3 regions of the Microbacterium sp. CFBP 8801 genome follow, and region 2 is predicted to be linked to each of the others. Evidence: predicted binding sites of a transcription regulator. Region 2 holds the regulator's gene; each other region holds the start of a gene.
The links. Region 2 encodes HrcA, which represses chaperone genes, less so after heat shock. Its sites were predicted from a motif close to TTNGCACTCGNNNNNNNCGAGTGCNAA; they were not measured.
Positions count from the first base shown of each region.

Region 1: a site for HrcA is predicted at 2,021-2,047, ahead of IFR11_RS09530 (Hsp20/alpha crystallin family protein). Genes of this name have one in related genera too.
Region 3: a site for HrcA is predicted at 2,196-2,222, ahead of groES (co-chaperone GroES). Genes of this name have one in related genera too.

Region 1 covers NZ_JACYNU010000006.1:149,175-154,792, forward strand. Annotated here, with positions in the region: gene IFR11_RS09520 (NAD(P)/FAD-dependent oxidoreductase) at 1-772, opposite strand, end outside; gene IFR11_RS09525 (hypothetical protein) at 1,060-1,422, shown strand; gene IFR11_RS09530 (Hsp20/alpha crystallin family protein) at 1,480-1,935, opposite strand; gene IFR11_RS09535 (UbiA family prenyltransferase) at 2,182-3,006, shown strand; gene IFR11_RS09540 (FAD-dependent monooxygenase) at 3,029-4,147, opposite strand; gene IFR11_RS09545 (methyltransferase domain-containing protein) at 4,140-4,802, opposite strand; gene IFR11_RS09550 (type III polyketide synthase) at 4,889-5,618, opposite strand, start outside.
Region 2 covers NZ_JACYNU010000001.1:377,425-383,042, forward strand. Annotated here, with positions in the region: gene hemW (radical SAM family heme chaperone HemW) at 1-1,169, shown strand, start outside; gene hrcA (heat-inducible transcriptional repressor HrcA) at 1,310-2,350, shown strand; gene dnaJ (molecular chaperone DnaJ) at 2,400-3,527, shown strand; gene IFR11_RS01845 (16S rRNA (uracil(1498)-N(3))-methyltransferase) at 3,530-4,264, shown strand; gene IFR11_RS01850 (HIT domain-containing protein) at 4,475-4,822, shown strand; gene IFR11_RS01855 (PhoH family protein) at 4,872-5,618, shown strand, end outside.
Region 3 covers NZ_JACYNU010000005.1:83,114-88,731, forward strand. Annotated here, with positions in the region: gene tsaD (tRNA (adenosine(37)-N6)-threonylcarbamoyltransferase complex transferase subunit TsaD) at 1-529, shown strand, start outside; gene IFR11_RS07945 (hypothetical protein) at 526-972, shown strand; gene IFR11_RS07950 (THUMP-like domain-containing protein) at 982-2,169, opposite strand; gene groES (co-chaperone GroES) at 2,299-2,595, shown strand; gene rarD (EamA family transporter RarD) at 2,734-3,675, shown strand; gene IFR11_RS07965 (ABC transporter substrate-binding protein) at 3,881-5,164, shown strand; gene IFR11_RS07970 (hypothetical protein) at 5,332-5,618, opposite strand, start outside.

The DNA.
Region 1 (5,618 bases), on a different contig from region 2:
GCACGTCGTACGCCAGGGTCTCTTCGGCCTCGCCGTGACCGATCGTGATCGTCTGCGCCTCGGCATCCACCGACCGCACCTCGCGGCTGTAGTGCACCTCGATGCCGTACTCGTCGAGTTTGCGCTGCAGCTCGCGGTCGATGGCCGGGATGCCGAAGGGCACGGGGTCGGGGGCGACGAAGACCACGCGCAGGTCGTCGCGCACACCGATCGCGCGCCACCAGTCGCACGCGAGGTACATCGGCTTCTGCGCGGCCGCGCCGCAGGACGCGGGCTCGGGCGGCTGGGTGAACACGACCGTGCCGGAGCGCAGGTCGCGCAGCACCGGTGAGGCTTTCGCGGCGAGGTCGTAGTCGTAGTTCGAGATGCCGTTCGGTGCCGCCATGGCCTCGGGCAGGCCCGGGATCTGCTCCCATGCCATGCGCAGGCCGGCGCACACCACGAGCTGGTCGTAGTCGAGATGACCGCCCGACACGAGATGCACGCGGCGGGCCGCGGCATCCACCGTGAAGACCTCGTCGCGCAGCCAGCGGGTGCCCGGGGGGATCACGTCGGCCTGCGCGCGGACGGCCTCGCTGGCCCGTGCCGCGCCTCCCGCGATGTGCGACTGGAGGGGCGCGAAGACGTGCTGCGTCCGCGGCTCGATCACGGTGATGTCTCCGGCGCGGGCCCGGTGGAGGCGTCCGGCCACCGACAGTCCGGCGTTGCCCCCGCCGATGATCACGATGCGGGGGGTGTCGGCGCGAGCGACGGTGCGGCTCGAGTCGTTCATGGGGGATCCTCTCGTCTCCCTCACCGTGTCGTCATCGGCAGCGGGATACCACCCGGTTGACAGCGTCGGTCGGGCGGATGACCCGGGCGCTGGGGAACGACGAAGAGGGCTCGCCGTCGGCAGGAGCGCTTCTCCCGCGCCGGAGCGGGGGCGCACCCGTCGAAGCGCGTGGTCCGTGCGCGGGCCGGGCCTGTCAAGGGGCGGGGCGCGGCCGCGTCGGCATCGTTGGATGGAGGCACCGCCGATCAGCGGTGACGCACCCCGGTGCGTTCGACGAAAGGATCCTCATGAGCGACGCCTCGATCGACCCGTCCCCCGCCGACTCGTCGACCCCCGCCGCCGACGTCGGCATCGCGGGCGTGCAGCCCCTGCGCGACGGCGACACCTCGATCGAGCCCGACCCCGCGCTCGACCCCGCCCAGGCGGAGTGGGATGCCACGACGGCCCTCGACGAGGGCGTCGACCCGCAGGACATCGCCCCCGCGACCGCGACGGGCGCAGACCCGGCCGAGATCGCCGCCGACGACACCGACATCCCGTTCGACGACATCCACCCCGGGTCCACCGGCACCGACTCGCAGGGTCAGGACCCGGGCGTCGTCGAGCTCGGCGAAGAGGGCCAGGGCGACCTGGCGCCCGAAGACCTCTGAGCGACGCGCGAAGAGAGGGGTCGGTCCGTTCGGGCCGACCCCTCTCTTCGCGATGGATTACTGCTCGATGAGCTGCGGTTCGCTCTCGTGCGCGCGGATGACGCCGTCGTGGTCGTCGGTGGCCACCGCGATGCGGCGCGGCTTCGCCTTCTCGTTCACCGGGATCGTGACCGACAGCACCCCGTTGCGGTAGGCGGCGCTGATGCCGTCGGTGTCGATGCCCTGGCCGAGGTTGAGCTGGCGGACGAAGGTGGCCGTCTCGCGCTCGCGGGTGATCCACTTGACGTCGTCGCCGGTGGCGAGGGTGCGTTCGGCGCGGATGGTCAGCAGCTGACCGTCGACGTCGATGTCGACCGAGCCCGGGTCGACCCCGGGAAGGTCGGCCGAGAGCACGTAGTGGTCGCCGTCGCGGTAGAGGTCCATCGGCATCCGGCGCGGTCCGCCCCCGCGACGGGCGTCGAGAAGGGTCGACGCGAGGCGGTCGAGGTCGCGGAAGGGGTCGTAAGTGGCCATGGTCGGTTCTCCTTTTCGGTCGGTCCGGATATCGGCATCCGGAGTTCGATGAAGTTGAGCCTTGTGCGCTCAACGTGGCAGCAGATTAGCACTCTCGATAGGAGAGTGCCAAGACCGTCGAGTGTCCAAGACGCGCCGTGCCGGGGCCGGTCTCGGCGGCGTGTCCTGGACGCTCAACGTGGTGGTGGTGAGGCGCCCGGGCGGGTCGACCGCCCGGGTGCGCAGCCGCGGTAGCGTCATCGGGTGATGGATGCCGCGGCGAAGCCGCCCCTCGTGCGGGCGCTGTGGGGCGCGACCCACCCGGGGCCGACCCTGGTCGTGACCGTTCTGTCGCTGGCCCTCGGCCTCGCCGCCGGGGTCGAGCCCGGGCGACTCGCGCTGCTGGTGGTGGCCGTGTTCGCCGGGCAGGTGTCGGTGGGCCTGTCGAACGACGCGATCGACGGCGCGCGCGACGCCGCCGTCGGCCGCTCGGACAAGCCCATCGTCGGGGGAGCGATCACTCCGGAACGTGCGCTCGGGGTGGCCGTGGCGTCCGCGCTCCTCGCCGTGCTCCTGTCGGTGCCGCTCGGCCCCGGACTCGTCGCCGCGCACGCGGTGGCCCTGGCCTCGGCGTGGGCCTACAACGCCGGGCTGAAGTCGACGCCGGCGTCGATCGTGCCGTTCGTGCTGAGTTTCGGGCTCTTCCCGTCGTTCGCGACGCTGTCCCTCGCCTCTCCCGCGCTGGCTGCCCCGTGGGCGTCGCTCGCGGGCGCCGCCCTCGGCGCGGCCGTGCATCTGACCAACGTCGTTCGCGACCTCGACGACGATCGGCGCACGGGCGTGCGGGGCCTTCCGCACCGCCTCGGTGCGCGGGTCTCGGTGGTGCTCGCGGCGGTCGGCGTCGTCGCCGGAGCGGTGGCGGTGCTGATCGGCACGGATGCCACGGTGCTCGGCGCGATCTTCTTCGCCGCCGTCATCGCGGTGGCGGCCACGGCCGTGGTGCTCGTGCTCGTGCGCGCGCCCGGACGCGCGGTGTTCCAGCTCACGATGCTGGCGGCGCTGCTGCTCGCCGCTCAACTCGTCGTGACCTGACTCCTCCCGCCCGGGCGGCTCGTCAGTCGCGGGCGGCGCGATCCAGTCGCATGGCGTACGCGCGCGTGAACAGCGCGCCCCCCGCCCCCCGCAGCATGGTGCGCAGCGCCCCGGTGCGCAGGGGGTGGGCGAGCGGGCCCGTGGCTCGCCCGAGCAGCGTGTTGAGCCAGGCCAGGCGCGCCGCGTGCCGCGCCGAGGCCAGACGGTCGGTCTCCCATCGTCCGAGGCCGACGGCCTCGCCCGTCCGCACCCACCCGGGCAGCAGCGGGGCCAGCGTGAGGGCGTCGAGCAGCCCGAGGTTCATCCCCTGACCGCCGATGGGGCTCACCTCGTGGGCGGCGTCGCCGACCACCACGACGCGGCCGCGCCGCAGCGCCGGAGCCACGGCGCGCCGCACGCGGAACGTCGTCGCCTCGGCGATGTCGACCTCGAGCCCCGCGCGCTCGGCGACGGCCCGCTCGAGGGTGCCGACGGCATCCGCCACCTCGTCGGTGCCCGCCCACGCCACCAGCCGGCGGCGTCCGCCGGGCAGCGGGAACGACTCCAGCACGCCCTGGCGTTCCAGGTGCACCCGGGCGACGGGACCGCCGGGAGCGACGACGTCGGCCATGACGTAGCGGTCGGGGTAGTGGTGCGTCCGAACGGCGCCGGGGCGGTACGCGAGGTCGCGGCCCGCCCATCCCGAGGCCACGACGACGACGCGGGCGCGGATCTCCTCGTCACCGCGCGGACCGGTGGCGCGCACGCGTACGCCTTGACCGTCGTCGTGCACGGCGGTCATCGCGACCCCCCGACGCACGCGCGGCGCGAGGCCGGTCAGAACCTCCATCGTGTCGGCCTGGGGGAGGGCGGCGACGTACGGATGACGCGCCCGCAGGCGATCGAAGCGGATCGCCGCGAGCAGCCGGCCGTCGGCCCGCGCCTCGCCGCGGACGATCCTCTCGGCGCGCGCCAGCAGGGCCTCGGTCGCGCCCGACGCCTCGAGGAGGGCGAGAGCGGGGGAGTGGATGCCGATGGCCCGCGACCCTGATCCGGTGCCGGCGCGCTTCTCGACGATCTCGACGTCGACCCCGCGCACCCGCAGGTCGGCCGCCAGGGCGAGACCGACGGGTCCGGCTCCGACCACCAGCACCTCAGGCACGCTCCGCCCGCCCCTCGGCCACGGCGAGAACACGGAAGGGCGCCGGCGTCTCGACCCGCCAGGGTGTTCCGAGCGCGGCGGCCAGCTCGGGGGCGCGATAGCTGCGGCGGATCGAGCGCAGTCCGTCGACGCGCAGAAACGTGCCGGCCGACAGCGGGGCGATCCCCGCGGCGTACAGGGCGTACGCGAGTCGGCCTCGGGCGATGTCGGCGTGCAGCACCCGACCGCTCGAGAGGGCGAGCGAGTCCTCGGCGAACGTCGCCAGGGCGGCGGCGTCGAGGTGGTGCAGCACGTGGTTCGACACGACCAGGTCGTAGCGTTCGCCCGCGGCGCGCAGGGCGCCCGAGTCCTGGGCCACGAACCGCACGCCCGGTCGTTCGCGCGCGCGGGCCGAGGCGATGGCGCGGGGGTCGGGATCGGCGCCGGTCCACTCGACGTCGAACCCGTCGCGCGCGGCCAGGCCCGCCAGACGGACGGCGACGTCGCCGCCGCCGCACCCCAGGTCGAGCGCGCGGGCGGGGCGGCCGAGCGCCTGCAACTGCGGGCGGACGCGCGAGCGGTACACGTGCCCCCAGGCCGAGACCAGGCGGTTCACGACGTCGAACCGCCGATACGTCGCCGCCAGGGCGCGCGGGTCGCAGTCGGGGTCGTCCATCAGCTCGGTGAGCGCCGCATCGCGTCGGGCGAGGCTGCGCCAGAGGCCGGTCGCTCCGTCGCTGGTGGCGGGGCCTCGCGCGGCGCTCACGGGCGGCGCAGCGTCAGACGCGCCGCCTCGACCGTCAGGCCGGGGCCGAAGGCCAGGGCGGCGATCCGCTCCCCGTCGGGGTGCGCGACGTCGGCCAGCAGGTCGCGCAGGATGAACAGCAGGGTCGCACTCGACATGTTGCCGTGCGCGCGCAGCACCTCCCGCGAGGGCGCCAGGGCGGCGGCATCCAGGCCGAGAGCACTCTCGACCCGGTCGAGGATGCTGCGGCCGCCGGGATGCACGGCCCACGCGTCGACGTCGCGCAGGTCGCCCAGCACGTCGGCGGCGATGCCGGTGATCTCGCGCCCGATGATGCGCGGCACCTCGGGGGTGAGGGTCATCTCGAACCCGGAGTCGCCCACCGTCCAGGCCATGTCCTTCTCGCCCTCGTCGGTGACGTGGGTGGCGAAGTCGTCGAGGTCGAGGCCGGGGTGCGACGAGTCTCCGGATGCCACGACCGCGGCCGCCGCGCCGTCGGCGAACACCGAGGCTGCGACGATCTGGTCGGGGTGCGACGAGGTCTGCCAGTGCAGCGAGCACAGTTCGGCGCACGCCACGAGCACGACGGCGTCGGGGTCGGCGGTCACGATCCGCGCCGCGAGCCGCAGCGCGGGGATCGCCGCCGCGCATCCGATGAAACCGAGGTGGTACCGCTCGGCCGAGGTCGGCAGGCCGAGGTCGCGCACGAGGTGGTAGTCGGGACCCGGCGCGAACATGCCGGTGCAC
Region 2 (5,618 bases):
TGCCCGACGACCTGACCATCGACCCGTCGGTCGACTTCGGGGTCTACCTGCACGTGCCGTTCTGCCGCGTGCGCTGCGGCTACTGCGACTTCAACACCTACACGGCCAGCGAACTGCGCGGCGCGCGGCAAGACGACTTCGCCGACACGCTCGCCGCCGAGGTGCGCCTGGCGGGCGGGGTGATGGATGCCACGGGTGGCCGCCGCACGGCATCCACGGTCTTCTTCGGCGGGGGTACGCCGACGCTTCTGCCTCCCGGCGATCTGGCCCGCATGCTCGACGCCGTGCGCGCGGAGTTCGGCATCGCCGAGGGGGCCGAGGTCACCGTCGAGGCCAATCCCGACACCGTCGACGACGCCGTGGTCGAGACGCTGGCCGCGGCGGGCGTCACGCGCGTGTCGATCGGCATGCAGTCGGCCCGCCCGCACGTGCTCGCCGCCCTCGACCGCACCCACGACCCCGCGAACGTCTCGACCGCCGTCGCCGCGGCCCGCCGCGCCGGGCTCGACGTGTCGCTCGACCTCATCTACGGCGCACCGGGGGAGTCGCTCGACGACTGGCGGGCGTCTCTCGAGGCCGCCGTCTCGCTCGCTCCCGATCACATCTCGGCCTACGCGCTCATCGTCGAAGACGGCACGAAGCTCGCCCGCCAGATCCGCTCGGGCGCGGTCGCGGAGCCGTCCGACGACCTGCAGGCCGACATGTACGAGCTGGCCGACGAGATGCTCGCCGACGCCGGGTACGACTGGTACGAGGTGTCGAACTGGTCGCGCGGCGTCGCCCGCCGTTCGCGGCACAACCTCGCCTATTGGCGCGGCACGGACTGGTGGGGGTTCGGGCCGGGCGCCCACAGCCACGTCGCGGGGCTGCGCTGGTGGAACGTCAAGCACCCGGCTGCCTATGCCCAGCGCCTCGCGGCGAACGAGTCGCCGGCCGCCGCGCGCGAGCGCCCCGACGAGACCGCCCGACGACTCGAGTCGGTGCTGCTGCGCAGCCGCATTCGCGAGGGTCTCGCCGTCGGCGAGCTGCACGGCGAGGGCCGCAAGGCCGTGGCGTCGCTCATCGCCGACGGGCTCATCGAGGGGGCGGATGCCATCCGGGGCCGCATCGTCCTGACCCGCCGCGGGCGCCTGCTGGCGGATGCCGTGGTGCGAGCCCTCACGGTCTGATCCGCGCCGTCGCATCCCGCGGCGGGGCCGCACGCACGCGCGGAGGATCTGGCATCCGCGAGCCCCCGACGGGGCACGCCGTCGATCGGCGTAGAATTGGCACTCAGTCAAGTCGAGTGCCAGACGGGGAGGAGCAGCGCATGGTGTCGGAACGCGGCCTCCAAGTGCTCCGCGCGATCGTGCAGGATTACGTCGACACGCGTGAACCCGTCGGCAGCAAGGCGATCGTCGACCGGCACGCGTTCGGTGTGTCGGCGGCGACCATCCGCAACGACATGGCGCTGCTCGAAGACGAAGACCTCATCGTCGCCCCCCACACCTCGTCGGGCCGCGTGCCCACTGACAAGGGCTACCGCGTGTTCGTCGATCACCTCGCCGAACTGCGCCCGCTCTCGGGCGCGCAGCGCAGCGCGATCACCTCGTTCCTCGACGAGGCGGGTGATCTCGACGACCTGCTCGCCCGCACGGTGCGTGCCCTGACGCAGCTGACCGGCCAGGTCGCCATCGTGCAGTACCCGTCGTTCGCGCGCGCCAACCTCTCGCACGTGGAGCTCGTCGCGCTCGGCGGTCCGCGTGTGCTGGTCATCCTGGTCACCGACACCGGCCGAGTCTCGCAGCGGATCGCGCTCGTCCCGGCCGAGCCGGTCGAGGCCGACATCGTGCAGCTGCGTGCCCGCGTGGGCGCGGTGCTGGTCGGGCGCTCCGTCGCCGACTGCGCTCAGCAGGTCTCCGCGGTCGTCGCCGACGGACCCCGCCCCGGCATCGCCCTCGACGCCGTCGCCGACGCCGTGTTCCGCGTCGTCGGCGAGGAGCTCGAGGAGTTCCGTCAGGATCGCCTCGTCATGGCTGGGGCGGCGACCCTCGCCAAGCGCGAGTCCGACTTCCGCGGCAGCATCTACCCGCTCCTCGAAGCCATCGAGGAGCAGGTGACCCTGCTGCGGCTCATGACCGAGATGGTCGCCGACGAGAAGGGCTTGTCGGCCAGCATCGGCCGCGAGAACGAACCCTTCGGACTCATCGAGGCCTCGGTGCTCGCCAGCCGGTACGACGGCTCGACGGGCGGTGCCCGCGTGGGCCTGCTCGGCCCCACCCGCATGGACTACTCCTCCAACCTCGCGGCGGTTCGCGCCGTCGCGCACTATCTGACCCGGATGCTCGAAGACGACGACAGCGCGCGCTGACGAGCACCCCACCGAGAACGACCCCGCACCCGCGGACAGGAAGGCGATTGTGGCTGACCACTACGAGGTCCTCGGCGTCGAACGAGACGCCAGCGCCGACGAGATCAAGAAGGCGTACCGCCGTCTCGCTCGTCAGTTGCACCCCGACGTGAACCCCGGTGACGACGCGTCCGAACGCTTCAAGCTGGTCACGCACGCGTACGACGTGCTCAGCGACCCCGAGCAGCGTCGCCGCTACGACATGGGCGGCGACCAGAACCCCTTCGGCGGGGGCGGGGGAGCGGCCGGCTTCGGCGGCTTCAGCGACATCTTCGAGACGTTCTTCGGCGGTGCCCAGGGCGGCGGAGGCGGGCGTGGACCGCGTCCGCGTTCGCGTCGCGAGCGCGGGCAGGACGCCCTCGTGCGCGTCACGCTCGATCTCGGCGACGTCGTCTTCGGCACGCACCGCGACCTCGACGTCGACACCGCCGTCCTGTGCGAGACCTGCCAGGGAGCCTGCACGCAGCCCGGCACGAGCGAAGTCACCTGCGACATCTGCCACGGCTCCGGTCACGTGCAGCGCACGGTGCGCAGCCTGCTCGGCAACGTCGTCACCAGCCAGCCCTGCAACGTGTGCCACGGACACGGCACGACCATCCCCTACCCCTGCGGCACCTGCCAGGGGCAAGGGCGCGTACGCGCCCGCCGTACCGTGTCGGTCGACATCCCCGCCGGCGTCGAGTCGGGCCTGCGCCTGCAGCTTCCCGGTTCGGGTGAGGTCGGCCCCGCCGGCGGCCCCAACGGCGACCTGTACCTCGAGATCACCGTCGACGCGCACGAGGCTTTCAGCCGCGAGGGCGACGACCTGCTCGCCACCCTTGAGGTGTCGATGCCGGATGCCATCCTCGGCACCACCACGACGATCGACGCCCTCGATGGAGCCGTCGAGCTCGAGGTGCGCCCGGGCGTGCAGTCGGGCGACGTGCTCACCATCAAGGGCCGCGGCATCACGCCGCTGCGCGGAAGCCAGCGCGGCGACCTGAAGGTCGGCGTGCACGTCGTGACGCCCACGCGCCTCGACCACAAGGAACGCGCCCTCATCGAGGAGTTCGCCAAGCGCACGAAGGCCCCCCAGCCGCGCCTGGCCGAGCACCAGCAGGGCATGTTCTCGAAGTTCCGCGACCGCTTCCGGCACTGACCGTGGCGCTGCACTTCGTCACCGACGAGGCGGCATCCGCTCAGCCAGGGGATGCCGTCACGCTCACCGGAGCAGAGGCGCACCACGCCGCGGCCGTCCGCCGCGTGCGCGTCGACGAGGCGGTCACCCTGGGCGACGGGCGCGGGGCATGGCTGGAAGGTTTCGTTACGGCCGCGACGCCCAAGCAGGTCGACGTGCGGGTGACGGGCCGTGAGCAGCATCCGGCCCCGTCGCCGCGCTTCGTGCTCGTGCAGGCGCTCGCCAAGGGCGACCGTGACGAGCTCGCGGTGCAGGCGGCGACCGAACTCGGCGTCGACGCGATCGTTCCCTGGCAGGCGGCGCGGAGCGTCTCGCGCTGGGATGCCAAGGCCGACAAGGGTCTGGCCCGCTGGCGCACCATCGTGCGCGAGGCCGCGAAGCAGGCGCACCGCGCGTGGATCCCCGACGTCGAGGGCGTCGCCCGCACGGCCGACCTCGTGCGCCGCGCCGGCACCGACCTGGTGCTGGTGCTCGAGCCCTCGGCATCCGATCGCCTCACCGCGGTCGCCGTCGAAGCCTCGGACGGTCGCGACGTGGTGCTGGTGGTCGGGCCCGAGGGCGGGATCGCCCCCGAGGAGCTCTCCGCGCTCGAAGGCGCCGGTGCGCGGCTCGTGCGCCTGGGCGACACGGTGCTGCGCACCTCGACCGCGGGGGCGGCGGCGATCTCGGTGCTCTCGGCGGCGCACGGGCGCTGGTGACCTCCCGCCGCGTTCCGATCCTCCCGTCCGGGGCGCGAAACGTCCCGCCCCGCCCGTCCGGGGCGCGGAATGTGCACCGGGGCGCACAACAACCGCCCCGGTGCACGGTTCACGCCCCGTCCACAAGTCGCGCGGCTCGACGCACCACCTCGCCCGTCGAGCCCGCACCCCCCGACCTGCGTGTCGGAGCCCGTCACTAGACTGGATGCCATGAGCGAACCGTCGATCTTCACGCGCATCCTGCAGGGCGAGATCCCCGCCGAGATCGTCGCCGAGACCGAGAACGCCTTCGCGATCCGCGACATCGCCCCGCAAGCGCCGGTGCACCTGCTCGTCATCCCCAAGACGCAGCAGTACCGCAACGTCGTCGAGCTGGCGGCGGGCGACCCCGACCTGCTCACCGAGGTCGTGGGGCTCGCGAACAGCGTCGCCGCCGAGCATGCCGACGGCGACTTCCGGCTGATCTTCAACACCGGCGAGGGCGCCGGCCAAACCGTCTTCCATGTGCACGCCCACGTCCTCGCGGGTGGCCTGAACGAAAAGAGCGTGGGTGTCTGACTCCGCCGAAGAATCCGTCGTCGACCGCATCGAGGTCGACGGCGTGGCCATGGTGCAGCTCCTCGGACCGCAGGATCGCCTGCTGCGCGTCGTCGAGATAGAGCACCCCGAGGTCGACGTGCACGTCCGCGGCAACGAGATCACGCTGTCGGGCACCGCTTCCGCCGTCGCCGCGGCGCGGGGCCTCGTCGACGAGCTGCTCGCGATGACCCGCTCGGGTCATGGCCTCGACCCCTCCGACGTGAAGAGCTCGAACCGCATGCTCTCCGACGGCGGTCCCCGTCCGTCCGAGGTCATGGGCGAAGCGATCCTGTCGTCGCGCGGCAAGGTCATCCGCCCCAAGACCGCCGGGCAGAAGGCCTACGTCGACGCGATCGACGAGAACACCATCGTGTTCGGCATCGGCCCCGCCGGTACCGGCAAGACCTACCTCGCCATGGCCAAGGCCGTGCAGGCGCTGCAGCGCAAAGAGGTCGCCCGCATTATCCTCACCCGCCCCGCCGTCGAAGCCGGCGAGCGTCTGGGCTTCCTGCCCGGCACGCTCACCGACAAGATCGATCCGTACCTGCGCCCGCTGTACGACGCGCTCAACGAGATGATGGACCCCGACATCGTGCCGAAGCTCATGGCGACTGGCACGATCGAGGTCGCACCTCTCGCGTACATGCGCGGACGCACGCTGAACGACTCGTTCGTTGTGCTCGACGAGGCGCAGAACACCACGCCCGAGCAGATGAAGATGTTCCTCACGCGCCTCGGCTTCGGCACGCGCATGGTCGTCACCGGCGACATCACC
Region 3 (5,618 bases), on a different contig from region 2:
GGCAGCCTCGGGCGATCCCACCGCGATCCGGTTCCCCCGGGGAATGTCGCGCGCCTCCGACATGGCATCCCACCGCTACGACTTCTCGTTCTCGGGCCTCAAGACCGCCGTCGCCCGCTGGGTCGAACAGCACGAGGCCGCGGGGCAGCCGGTGCCCGTCGCCGACGTCGCGGCGTCGTTCCGCGAAGCCGTCGTCGACGTGCTCGTGACCAAGGCCCTCGACGCGTGTGCGCGCCACGACGTCCCGCGCCTGCTGCTGGGCGGCGGGGTCATCGCCAACAAGCGCCTGCGCGACGTCGCCCTCGAGCGCGCGGCGGCGGCGGGCGTGGCCGTGCGCATCCCGCCGTTGAGCCTGTGCACCGACAACGGCGCGATGATCGCCGCCCTCGCCGCGGAGCTCATCTCGTCGGGGCGCCGGCCCTCGACCCTGGCGTTCGGCGCCGACTCCACGCTGCCGGTGACCGAGATCCAGGTCGCCGAGGATCCCGATGCCGAGGCCCCCGGGCCGGGCTCCGGACGCGTCGCATGAGCGAGGCGGCCCCGCCGACGCGGCGCGCGCGCAAGGTCGCCGAGAGCGTCGAGCCCGCCGACGACCTGCGCGCCGCCATCACCCAGGCGGCGGCGTCCGCTCGGCGCGACGACGAGGGCGACCCGGAGCGCCTGCCCACGGCGCAGCTCGAGATGGCCGCCTTCGGCGATCACGTCATCCCCTACGTCCCGCCGGCGCCGCCCACCCCGCGGTCCCTGGCGCCGTGGTCCCTCGGCGTCTCGATCCTCGCCCTCGGGGCGGCCCTGTTCACCGGCTGGTTCCTCCCGCTCGGAGCGCTCGCGGCGATCATCGCCATCGTGTCGCTGCGCCGCGAGCACGACAGCCGTCGCGTCGCGGTGTGGGCCCTCGCGCTGGCGCTGACGTCGGTGGCGTTCAGCGCCGGGTGGTTGATCTGGGGGTTCTCGCAGCTCGCCGTCGTGTGACGACCGGGCTCACACCCGATCGGCCAGCAGCGCGAGGCGCTTCGAGCCGATGCGGGTGAGCAGCAGGGTCGCCGACGCGTCGCCGCGCAGCGACAGCTTCTTGCGCAGCACGGCGGGGTCGACGTCGACGCCGCGCTTCTTGATCTCCAGGGTGCCGATGCCGCGCGCACGCAGGGCCTGGGCGAGCTTCTTCGGGTCGGCCGGGAGTTCCTCCCGCACGCGGAACGACGATACGAACGGACTCGTGAGGGCGGCGTCCGACGTGAGGTAGGCGATGCCGGGCGCGAGCATGCCCGCCTGCAGCGCGCGGGCGACCTCGCCGATCAGCCGGGCGCGGATGATCGCCCCGTCGGGTTCGTGCACGAAGGCACCCAGCTCGCGCTGCTCGACGTCGGGGGAGTCGGCGGGGGCGGTGAGCTCCCAGGCGTCGGTGCCGCGCACGACGAGGGCCGCACGACGCACGTTCTCGCGGGCCAGCACTCCCGACCACAGCACCAGTTCGATGGTCGACCCGTCGGCGCTGATCCACTGCGCTTCGACGTCGTCGGGAATCCGCCCGCGATCGAAGCCCGGGCCGAGCTTCACACCCCCGGGCGTGCTCTCGAGCAGAGCGAAGACCCACTCGAGCGAGGGCGACCATTCGCTCGACGACACCTGCCGCGTTTCGGAGTGCCCGGCCGTGCGGCGCGCCGGGTCGAGCCAGACGGCATCCGTCTGATCGAGGTCGGTGTCTTCGGCGCGGCCGTGCGCGACGGTCACGGTCTCACCGAAGGGGGCGAGGTTGTACGCGGCGATCGCGGCCGTCACCTCGTCGGCGTCGACGGCGTGCACCCGGATGCCGAGCCCCGCCAGTCCGAGGGCGTCGCCGCCGATGCCGCAGCCGAGGTCGGCGACGCGGTCGAGACCGGCGGCGCGGAAGCGTCCGGCGTGGCGGGCGGCGATCGACAGGCGCGTCGCCTGCTCGAGGCCGGCGCGGGTGAAGAGCATGCGCTCGGCGAACGGGCCGAACTTGGCCGCTCCGCGCACCCGCAGACGTGCCTGACCGACGACGGCCGACACGAGATCGGGGGAGTGCCCGGCCGCGCGGAGTCGAGAGACGGCTCGGGCCGCGTCGTCGGTGGACTCGATGCCGCCCACCTCGTCGAGCAGGCGGAGGCCGTCGGGCGTCAGCAGGGCGGTGAGCTCGCGGGTATCCACCGATTCAGCCTATGCGGGCGATTGTGTTGGCACTCGCGTTGCGTGAGTGCCAGTGCTTCCCTAGACTCGAATTAGCACTCTCCCCGTGTGAGTGCTGACAAGTCTTCTGTAACGAGAAAGAGGTAGACCGTGTCGGTTTCCATCAAGCCGCTCGAGGACCGCATCGTCATCAAGCAGGTCGAGGCTGAGCAGACCACCGCGAGTGGTCTCGTCATCCCTGACACCGCCAAAGAGAAGCCGCAGGAGGGCGAGGTCGTCGCCGTCGGACCCGGCCGTATCGACGACAACGGCAACCGCGTCCCCCTCGACGTCGCCGTCGGCGACCGCGTGCTCTACAGCAAGTACGGCGGCACCGAGGTCAAGTTCGGCGCCGACGAGTACCTGGTGCTCTCGGCTCGCGACGTGCTGGCGGTCGTCGTCCGCTGATCGCGCAGTCCTGCACGAAGGCCCCGCATGCTCCGGCATGCGGGGCCTTCGTCGTTCCGTCAGCCCCGCGTCGCGAGGTGGCAGGAAAGCGGTGGGGAACGGCGGCTCGCGGCGTCGCCCCGCGCGTAGGCTGAATCGGTGACCCCCGCCGCCCCTCCTGTCTCCGGCGGCAGTACCCGCGGTGCCCTCTACGCCCTCGGTGCCTACCTGTTGTGGGGCGTCCTGCCGCTCTACTTCCTGCAGCTCAAGCCCACCGGCCCGTTCGAGGTCGTGGCGTGGCGGATCCTTCTCGCCTTCGTGTTCTGCCTGGTGCTGCTCACCGTGCTGCGCGCCTGGCGCCCGTTCCTGGCGATCGTGCGGCAACCGCGGCTCATGGCGCTCACCGCCGTGGCCGGCGTGCTCATCTACGTCAACTGGCAGACGTACCTCTACGGTGCCCTCACGAACCACGTCATCGAGACGAGCCTCGGCTACTTCATCAACCCGATCGTGACGGTGTTGCTGGGGGTGCTGGTGCTGCGCGAGCGACTGCGGGTGCTGCCGTGGATCGCGATCGGCATCGCCGTCGCCGCGGTCGTCGTCATCGTGGTGGGCTACGGCACCTTCCCGTGGATCGCGCTGACGCTGGCCTTCTCGTTCGGCTTCTACGGTCTGGTCAAGAAGCAGATCGGGCCCTCGGTCGATGCGGTGAGCGGCCTGACGCTGGAGTCGATGTGGCTGCTGCCCGTCGCCGGTGTGCAGCTGGCCGTCGTCGCGGCGTTCGGCGGTCTCACCCTCGGCACGGCGGGCACGCTGCACACGGTGCTGCTGTTGGCTGCGGGGGTGGTCACGGCCGTGCCGCTGCTGCTGTTCGCCTCGGGCGCCCGTCGCGTGCCCCTCACGGTCATCGGGTTGCTGCAGTTCGTGGCGCCGATCATCCAGTTCGCGATCGGGGTGTGGGTGCTCGGCGAGGCCATGACCCTCGAGCGGTGGATCGGTTTCGCCCTGGTCTGGGTGGCGTTGATCATGCTGAGCGTCGATTCGGTCGTCGCGTCGCGCCGACAGCGCCGCGTCGTCGTCGACGTGGCGGAGCCCGTCTGACCGGCCAGATCATGCGTTTGTCGTCCCTGCCGACATATCTCCTAGTGCACCGTGACGACGCCGTGTGAAACCGTTATGCGGCCGTGATCGCGACGACTCACATCGTTAACGAACGGCAACACGCAGAAAACGCGCGGCGGCTTAGGTTTAGGACACCAGGCGGTCCTCGTGGGCTGCCCAACGTTCATTCACAGCAAGGAGCACTATGAGCGTCATCACACGTACGCGCACTGGCAAGGTCATCGGCGGCATCGCCCTGATCGGTGCCAGCGCGCTCGTCCTCGCCGGTTGCGCCGGTGGCGGCAACGACGCCGCTGCCCCCAGTGCATCATCCGGCGGCGGCGCCGTGTCCACCAAAGACGGGACTTTCCACGTCGGCACCATCCTCCCGGCCACGGGTAACCTCGCCTTCCTCGGCCCGCCCGAGGTCGCGGGTGTCAAGCTCGCGATCCAGGACATCGAAGCCACCGGCGACGCGTTCCCGTTCACGACCGAACTGACCGAGCGCGACTCGGGTGACACCACGACCGACATCGCGACCCAGTCGGCCACCGAGCTCGTCGACGCCGGCGCCGATGTCGTCATCGGTGCGGCTTCGTCGGGCGTGTCCTTCACCTTCGTCGACCAGCTGGTCGACGCGGGCGTCGTGCAGATCTCGCCGGCGAACACCTCGCCGGACTTCACCACCTACGCCGACGACGGGTACTACTGGCGTACCGCCCCGTCCGACGTGCTGCAGGGCCGCGTGCTCGGCAACCTGATGGTCGGTGACGGCGCGGCCAACGTCGGCGTCATCTACATCAACGACCCCTACGGCATCGGCCTCAAGGACAACGCGACCAAGGCCATCGAGGCCGCCGGTGGCGAGGTCTCGGTCGCAGTTCCCTACAACCCGGGTGACACGGTCTTCACGTCGCAGGTCGACCAGGTGCTCGCGTCGCAGCCCGACGCCGTCGCGATCATCGCGTTCGAAGAGACGTCGTCGATCATCCCGCAGCTCGTCAGCACGCAGGGCTTCCCGGCGTCGAAGGTCTACTTCGTCGACGGCAACCTGTCGAACTCGTATGAGTTCGCCGCCGGCACGCTGCAGGGTGCCAAGGGAACGCTTCCCGGAAACCCGGCCGACACGTCGTTCCAGTCGCGTCTGAAAGAGGTCGACCCCGCCCTCACCGACTTCAGCTACGCGCCGGAGTCCTACGACGCCGTCATCGTCGCCGCCCTCGCTGCGGCGCAGGCGAAGGACGACTCGGGTACGGCCATCCGCGACAACATGCAGTCCGTCTCCGAGGGGGGCGAGAAGTGCACGACGTTCGCCGACTGCCTCGCGCTCATCAACGAGGGCACGGACGTCGACTACGACGGCGTCTCCGGCCCGATCACCTTCGACGAGAACGGTGACCCGACCGAGGCGTACATCGGCATCTACCAGTACGGTGCCGACAACAAGTACACCCTGCTGAACACGGAGTTCGGCTCGCTCAACGAGTGACCTGACACCGCACGAGGGCCCGGATCCGCCAGGATCCGGGCCCTTCGGCGTTCGTGCGGGCCGGATCGGTGCCGTGCCGGCATCCGCGTCCCGGCGTGCCACAGGCTCTCGGGGCCTCGGAGGGCTCGGCGCGGCCGGCGGCAGCCCTCGCGGCCTCGGACCCGGCGTCAGGGGGTCAGGCCGCAGACGGAGGCGGTGAAGGCGAGCAGGGCATCGGCGACCGCCTGCGGCCGGTCGAGCGGAACGACGACGTCCCGGCCGTCGACCCGCGCGACGAGGTCGAACAGGGTGCCCACCTTGTCTTCGGCGATGGCGTGGGCGTCGCAGCGGATCGGCGTGACCGGCACCGTGGTGGTCGTGGGGGCGTCGCCGGCGGCGACGGTGAGGCCGAGAGGCGCCTCCGTGCCCTGCGGGAAGCGCAGCAGCGGGGTCCCGCGCAGGGAGACGAGCTCGA